Regions from separate parts of the Paenarthrobacter sp. NPDC089714 genome, predicted to be linked through region 2. Evidence: riboswitches for the same ligand, from Rfam matches in the RefSeq annotation. Region 2 holds a riboswitch; the other holds the start of a gene.

Region 1 (3,838 bases), on a different contig from region 2:
CAACAAGAAGGGTTCCCGCCCCCGCACCAAGGATCGGCCCAGCCATGACGACGCCGTGATCGGCAGGATCATCACGGTGGACCGCGGCCGATATACCGCAGTGGTTGGTGAGGACACCGACAATGAGCGGGTGGTCATTGCCGCACGTGCCCGCGAACTGCGCCGGAACCCGGTGGTCCCGGGTGATTTCGTGGCACTCGTGGGTGATGTTTCCGGTGGCCCGGACACGCTCGCGCGGCTGGTCCGCGTCGAGGAACGCCGGACGCTCCTGCGCCGCAGCGCGGACGACACCGATCCCATCGAGCGCGTCGTGGTGGCCAACGCGGACCAATTGGTGGTGGTTGTGGCTGCAGCGAACCCGGAGCCTCGCACCGGCTTCATCGACCGCGCACTGGTAGCAGCCTACGACGCCGGCATCGAGCCGCTGCTCCTCGTCACCAAGGCGGATGTCAAGGATCCTGCCGAACTGCTGGCCAATTACCTCAGCCTCGACTTTCCGGTCATCATCAGCCGCACGGCGGATTCGCAGGCCTCCGGCATCGATGCACGTTCAGACGACGGGCTCTCCGCCCGTTTGGACAGCGACGCCGTCTCCCGCCTGCGTTCCCACCTCGACGGCAAGGTAACCGTCATGCTGGGACACTCCGGCGTGGGCAAATCCACCATGGTCAATGCCCTCACAGGAGCCGAACGGGCGACCGGTGGGGTCAATGCCGTCACCGGGCGCGGACGCCACACCTCCTCCTCCGCCCTGGCCCTCAAACTGGCGGACGCTCCTTCCGGCAGTTGGATCATCGACACCCCGGGCATCCGTTCGTTCGGCCTTGCCCACGTTGATGCCGACCGCATCCTGCATTCCTTCCCCGATCTGGAGCCCGGCACGGAAGCCTGCGACCGTGGCTGCAAACATGACGCGAGTGCAGTGAACTGCGGGCTGGATGAGTGGGTCAACCAAGGCAACGCCGGTCCTTCCGGCGTGGCCCGGCTGGCTTCGCTCAGGCGCCTGCTCGGTGCCGACCCCCGCCTGGAGGCCAAGGAAACCAAGGAATTGGGCACCGTCAACTGAGGGTCGGAGCCTCACCTCCCCCGGGGCGTGGAGGATTCACGATAGTTTGGTGGCATGACCCAACCCGTTTCCAGCTACAACGATGACTTGCGATTGGCCCACGTCCTGGCCGATTCCGTGGACGCCCAGACCATGGACCGGTTCAAGGCTTTGGACCTGCAGATCGAAACCAAACCCGACCTGACGCCGGTCACGGATGCGGACAAGGCCGCTGAGGAAGCCATCCGCGGACAGTTGTCGCGTTCACGCCCCCGCGATGCCGTCCTCGGTGAGGAATTCGGAAGCAGCGGCCACGGTTCACGGCGCTGGGTCATCGACCCCATCGACGGCACCAAGAATTTCGTCAGGGGCGTCCCCGTGTGGGCAACCCTCATCGCCCTGATCGACGAAGGCGAACCCGTGGTGGGCGTGGTCAGCGCACCAGCCTTGGGCAAGCGCTGGTGGGCGGCCAAAAGCATGGGCGCCTACATGGGCCGCTCGTTGGCCTCGGCCACCCGGCTGAAGGTTTCCAACGTTTCCACGCTCGCGGATGCGTCCATGTCCTACTCGAGCCTTTCCGGCTGGAAGGAGCGCGGGAACCTTGACGAGTTCCTCGGCCTCACCGAGGACATTTGGCGTACGCGCGCCTACGGGGACTTCTGGTCCTACTGCCTGGTGGCAGAAGGCGCCGTTGACATCGCCTGCGAGCCCGAATTGAACCTCTATGACATGGCGGCCCTCGTGCCGATCGTCACGGAGGCGGGCGGCCGGTTCACTTCCCTTGAAGGTGAGGATGGCCCCTTCGGCGGCAACGCACTGGCAACCAACTCGATCCTGCACTCCGAGGTCCTGAAACGCCTCAATCCGGGAATCGACGATCTCCTCTGAATTTTCGACGGCGGACACCTCCCCTGGGAGGTGTCCGCCGCACTTTATTCGCCAAATCCGCCCTTTCCGCATCCTGCGTAACAATGCGCTTAACAAAGTGGACGGCTTTGTGTCCGGCATGCGGGGTGCCTTAATGTCTACTACAGGTCACGAGTGCCAGCGCTAAACCCCGGTTTGCTGGCCGGCAACCCTCCATTCGCGGTGGGGTGCCCCGGGTGACGACCAGGCCGGTCCGGAACGGATACGGCAAGCGCGGATCCCCCCGCAAGGGGGTCCCTCTTGAGTGAGGTCCCATGAGCACTGTTACGTTCGAATCCACCGTCCTTCCCACTGCCACGCAGGAAGCCGCGGCCGCCAGGCCCCTTGCCGCCGTGACTGGCGCCGAACTGCAGGCGCCCCTGATCCAGGGCGGCCACGTCCGCTACGCCAACCTCGACTATGGAGCTTCCGCGCCGGCGCTGACCATCGTGTCCGCGTACCTGAACGAGGTCCTGCCGTACTACGCGAGCGTGCACCGCGGAGCCGGATTCGCGTCCCAAATCAGCACGTCCGTCTATGAAAACTCCCGCGAGATCGTGCGCGACTTCGTGGGCGGGCGCCCCGATGACTCCGTCATCTTCACCCGTAACACCACCGACTCCCTCAACCTGCTGGCCGGCTGCCTTCCGCAGATCGACGGTACGCCAACCGGCGAAGTCCTGTACCTGGACATCGAACACCACGCCAACCTGCTGCCGTGGCAGGGCGTACCGCACCGCAGCGTCGTAGCCGCTTCCACGCTTGCTGCGACCCTCGCCAACCTGCGCCACGAACTGGCCCAAGGCGGAGTCTCCCTGCTCGCGGTCACCGGCGCCTCCAACGTGACAGGTGAAATCCTGCCCATCGCGGAACTGGCCTCCCTTGCCCACGAATTCGGTGCCCGCATCGTGGTGGACGCTGCCCAGCTCGCCCCGCACCGCCGGATCAACATCGCCGAAGCGGACGTCGACTACGTGGTCTTCTCCGGCCACAAGCTGTATGCACCCTTCGGTGCCGGCGTAGTGGTAGGCCGCCCCGATTGGCTCGACGCCGGAACGCCGCACCTTGCCGGCGGTGGCGCAGTCCGTGAAGCCCGCCTCGACTCCGTCAGCTGGGCGACAGGTCCGGCCCGCCATGAAGGCGGATCCCCCAACGTCCTTGGCGCCGCCACCCTGGCCCGCGCCACGCAGGTCCTGGCCGGCCTTGACCAGCAGGCCTGGCACGACCACGAGGCCGCCATCCGCTCCTACCTTGTGGAGGGCCTGCAGGCCATCGACGGGGTAACCGTCCACCAGATCTTCAGTGATTCCACGGACACCATCGGTGTGGTCAACTTCTCGGTGGAGGGATTCGACGCCGGTCTGGTAGCCGCCTACCTGTCCGCGGAACACGGAGTGGGCCTTCGCGATGGCCGGTTCTGCGCACACCCGCTCCTCAAGCGCCTGGGCCTGCCGTCCGGTTCCCTGCGCGCCAGCTTCGGCGTGGGTTCCCGGCTGGAGGACGCCGCCCGGCTGCTCAAGGGAATCCAGGAACTGAAGGGCACCGGGCTGGGCTGGGACTACGTGGTGGACGAGGGCCGCTGGGTTCCGGCGAACGACCACCGCAGCTATCCCGAATGGGCCCCCAACACGCCCGGTACCGCAGGCGCTGCTCCCTGCACCGTGGACTGACCGCACTTTGCCGTAACCCGGCCAGCCCTGCCTTGCTGTAAATTCGTAGGGTATTTCCGGCGTTCGCGGTAGAGGAGTCTGTACACACCATGCGGTCCCAAGACCCTTCCAAGGGTTCGCATCAACCCGGCGGCCCCAAGCTGCACGCGGTCCGGCGCAAGGAACTGGGGCAAAGCTTCCAGGATGGCGGCGAGCACTACCACGTGGTGCGTCCCGG
Region 2 (3,838 bases):
GAGTCGCCGGCCTGGAACAGCACCGGGTGGTGCTGGGTGGAGCGCGGGAGGCGGCCGGTGATCTCGACGTCGAAGCTTGCATCCTTGCGGTGCACGGGAGTGATGCTGCCTTCGCGGAGCCAGCGGGCGTCGTTCCGGGACCCGGCGATTGCGCCGTCGGCCCAGGAATCCCAGATCGCTTTGGCCGTCTGGACGAACTCTTCGGCCCGGTTATAGCGGTCCTCGTGCTTGAGGAACCCGCCGCGCCGGAAGTTGGCGCCGGTCCATGCGTTGTCCGTGGTGACGATGTTCCACGCGGCGCGGCCGTCGGACAGGAGGTCCAGGCTGGCCAGCCGGTGGGCGAGGTCCGCGGGATCGTTGTAGGTGGTGTTCTGGGTAGCCACCAGGCCGATGTTGGTGGTGACAGCTGCCAGGGCAGCGAGGGCGGTCTGGGCGTCCGGGCGCCCTGCGACGTCAAGGTCGTGGATCTTGCCGAGGTGCTCGCGGAGGCGGAGGCCCTCGCCCAGGAAGAACGCGGTGAACAGGCCGCGTTCAGCGGTCTGGGCCACGCGGCGGAAGGATTCGAAATCGGTCTGCGAGCCGCTGGCTGCGTCCTTCCAGACCGTGGTGTGGTTGACGCCCTGGAAGAAGACGCCGAACTGGATCTGCCCGTTGCCTGCGATGCGGTGGTGCTTGGTCATGGGTGAGCTCTCTTGTGGTTTCTGTGATGCGTGGGCGTCGGTCAGGCCGCGGCGTAGCGGTTGGCCGGGCGGGGAAGATGGAACGTTTCCCGCAGCGTCGCGCCCGGTTTGGGTGGCGTCACCAACCCGGTCTTGTGCAGCGCGGGGAGCACCTTGTAGGCCAGTTCGGGAAGATCGATGTCCAGGACAGCAGGCTTGAGGCGAACGCCGTCTGCCGCTGCGAACAGTGTGGTGAGCACTTCCACCAGGCCTTCGGCGCTTCCGGCGTAGCGGGCTCCGCCCTGCCATTCCTCGTGGGAGTCCAATTCGGCCAGGCGCTCGGCGGCCGTCTGTCCACGGGCATCCAGGATGACGTCCAACTCCACGAGCGTCCGCTGGGCACCAGCCGCCGCTGCCGCGTGGGCCGCCGTCGGAAGGGCCTCAACGGACGCTGCGGATACCAAGGCAACGTCTGCCTCGACGGCCGGAATGAGACCTGCGGGGGCAAATACCACCAACTGTCCCTGCAAGGGGCGGGGGATGATGGACGGTCCCTTCACGGAGAAACGCGCTCCTTCGAAGTCGGCGTAGTGGATCTTGTCCCGGTCGAGGTAGCGGCCCGTGGACACGTCCCGGAGCACGGCGTCATCTTCCCAGGAATCCCAGAGCCTGCGGCTGGCTTGGACCACATCGGCTGCCTCGGCCGCGACCTCGTTCTCTGCCAGCGGCGTGCGGCCCACGGAGCGGGCTTCCTCCAGCAGGTTCGCGGCGTTCACCAACCAACCGGCCCTGCCCTGGGAGGAGTAGTCCAGGCTGGCGAGCTGGGTTGCGACGTGGAATGGCTCAGTGAAGAGCGTTCCTGCTTCCGGAACCAGGCCCAGGGAGCCCGTGAGGGGCGCTGCGAACGCGGCGCGCTGAATGGCGTCGATACGCGTTGGGATTCCTGTGCTGCCGGCATCCACGGCCCGGGTGTCCTTGAACGTGGCAAGGTGAAATCCCGCGATATCGGCGGCCTGGACAGTCTCACGGATCCGTAAGCCCCCCAACAGCGCCTGCGGATCGTGGAGCGCCTTTCGCCACGCAGCCGGGTGGGCTCCATCGCCGTCGAGCTCCAGCCCAACAACGCGTGAACGGAATTCGGGTACAGAATTTGTAGGCATGTTCTCTCTTTTCAGAGGCCGCCGCGCGGCCGGTCGACATTCACTTGCCGCAAACGCGGCCAGGTCTGTTTCCGGAGCACCCCGCCACCTAATGCCTGAGGGTTGCCGCAGCGCGAGCCGGTCCTTGGCGCGCTGACTCTTGACCTGGAACTGAATCTAGGAGCACCTCCAAGGAATGTACAAACGCCCTGACGCGGGGCGTCAACGCGGGAAACACCGCGTCAACGGACTGCCAAATTCGTCATTTTCCACTCCGGCCTGTACCCCGCGTGACGATGCGTTGCGTCGCGTTGAGCCGCATGTAGCGACGCCTGACGTGTTGCTCAACGCTTTTTGGCGCGCGGTTTTCCTGCCTCCTAGCGTGGGCGGCATGACCGTCTACGAATCAGTCCTCGATGCCATCGGTGGCACTCCCCTGCTCCGTTTGAAGAAGCTCGGCGCGGGCGTCCGGCCACGCATTTACGCGAAGCTGGAGTTCCAGAACATTGGTGGCAGCGTCAAGGACCGCGCTGCACTGTCCATGATCCGCGCAGCTGAACAGGCCGGACTCTTAAAGGCTGGCGGGACGGTGGTTGAAGGAACCAGCGGTAATACCGGGATCGGGCTGAGCCTGGTGGCGGCACAACTGGGCTACCGTTCGGTGATCTTCGCTCCCGCTGCCACTGCAGCGGAAAAGGTCCGGCTGCTCCGGGCTTTCGGGGCAGAAGTGCACCTGGTGGCCGACTTCGTGCCGCGCTCACACCCGGACCATCTGGCGAACCGAGCGGCGGCCTTTGCAGCCTCAACCCCGGGTGCCTGGCTGGCACTCCAGTACGACAACCCGGCCAACCCCGACGCGCACTTTGCCGGCACAGGACCTGAAATATGGAAAGACACTGAGGGTGCGGTGACGCATTTCGTTGCGAGCGTCGGAACCGGAGGGACCATCAGCGGCACCGGCCGCTACTTGAAGGAAGCCAGCGACGGCCTGGTCCAGGTCATTGCGGCAGACCCTGAGCACTCCCGCTACGGTGGCGGCAACGGCTCACTCAAATACACCGAAGGTGCCGGTCACCCCCTTCACCCGGCCTCCGCGGAGGACATCTGGCCTGAAGCGTTCGACACCACCTTGGTGGACAAGTACTTCAGCATCAGCGATCGCGACGCCATCTTCACCGCCCGCCGTGCAGCACTCGAGGAAGGGCTGCTCATTGGCGCCACGGGAGGCACAGCCTTGGCGGCGGCTCTGGAACTTGCAGCCACCTTGGATGAAAGCCACACCATCGTTGCGGTCATCCCCGACTCGGGCAGGAACTACCTCTCCACCTATTTCGACGACGCGTGGCTCACCTCGCTCGGCTTCCTGGAACCGACGACGCCGGACGGAACCATCCGCTCGCTCCTCACCGGTGCGCCTGCCGGAGTTCATCTCCTGGCGAACGGCCTGACAGCGGCGGAGGCCGCCGTCGAACTTCACACCCGGTCGCTGGGGCCAAGCGAGCCGGCGTTCCTGGTGCTGGACCGTGGCGATAGCTTTGGAACCGTCCACCCGCGCGAAGTTGTGGGTGTAGTGACCCTGGAGTCGTTGTCCTCGGTGGATGACGCAGCTCCTGCTGCTTCGGCGGCTGTTGCTTACAGGACCGTCGCGGTCGGCGTCCCCGCCTCGGAGACGCCTGACCTGACGGAAGTAGCGGCAGTCCTGGTCGACGGTCGGATCGCCGCTACGCTGCGCTGATCCTCATCCGGTGAAACCGTGGACCTGTGGTCGTAGACGGCCCTGGCAAGGCGGGGTAACTCCACCCCGTCTGCCACGCCACGCCCCCTACCGCGATCGTCCCTGCCCGGCAGCCAAACCGGCCAGATGATGGTTCCAGACACGGGTCCCCTAAACACGGATCGCGCGTGCGCTTCGGAACAGTAGCAATCACTTTCCATGAATCTTCAGGGAGGCCATCATGGGATGTACGGAGTCCATGCTGTGAACCGGAGGCGGCCATGATCCAGGCTTTGCTCTGCAAACTGAACATCCGGCACGAATGG

The links. Region 2 has a riboswitch for S-adenosylmethionine ahead of ACIPY3_RS18775 (LLM class flavin-dependent oxidoreductase). Riboswitches for the same ligand answer to the same signal wherever they lie in the genome.
Region 1: another riboswitch for S-adenosylmethionine. It lies ahead of ACIPY3_RS03430 (aminotransferase class V-fold PLP-dependent enzyme); the one in region 2 lies ahead of ACIPY3_RS18775 (LLM class flavin-dependent oxidoreductase).

The regions. Positions count from the first base shown of each region.
Region 1 covers NZ_JBIVGX010000001.1:703,834-707,671, reverse strand. The annotation lists gene ACIPY3_RS03440 (ribosome small subunit-dependent GTPase A) at 1-1,066, shown strand, start outside; gene hisN (histidinol-phosphatase) at 1,121-1,933, shown strand; SAM riboswitch class IV at 2,079-2,192, shown strand; gene ACIPY3_RS03430 (aminotransferase class V-fold PLP-dependent enzyme) at 2,227-3,621, shown strand; gene ACIPY3_RS03425 (class I SAM-dependent methyltransferase) at 3,711-3,838, shown strand, end outside.
Region 2 covers NZ_JBIVGX010000013.1:59,899-63,736, reverse strand. The annotation lists gene ACIPY3_RS18780 (NtaA/DmoA family FMN-dependent monooxygenase) at 1-680, opposite strand, end outside; gene ACIPY3_RS18775 (LLM class flavin-dependent oxidoreductase) at 722-1,819, opposite strand; SAM riboswitch class IV at 1,855-1,964, opposite strand; gene ACIPY3_RS18770 (PLP-dependent cysteine synthase family protein) at 2,190-3,533, shown strand; gene ACIPY3_RS18765 (hypothetical protein) at 3,794-3,838, shown strand, end outside.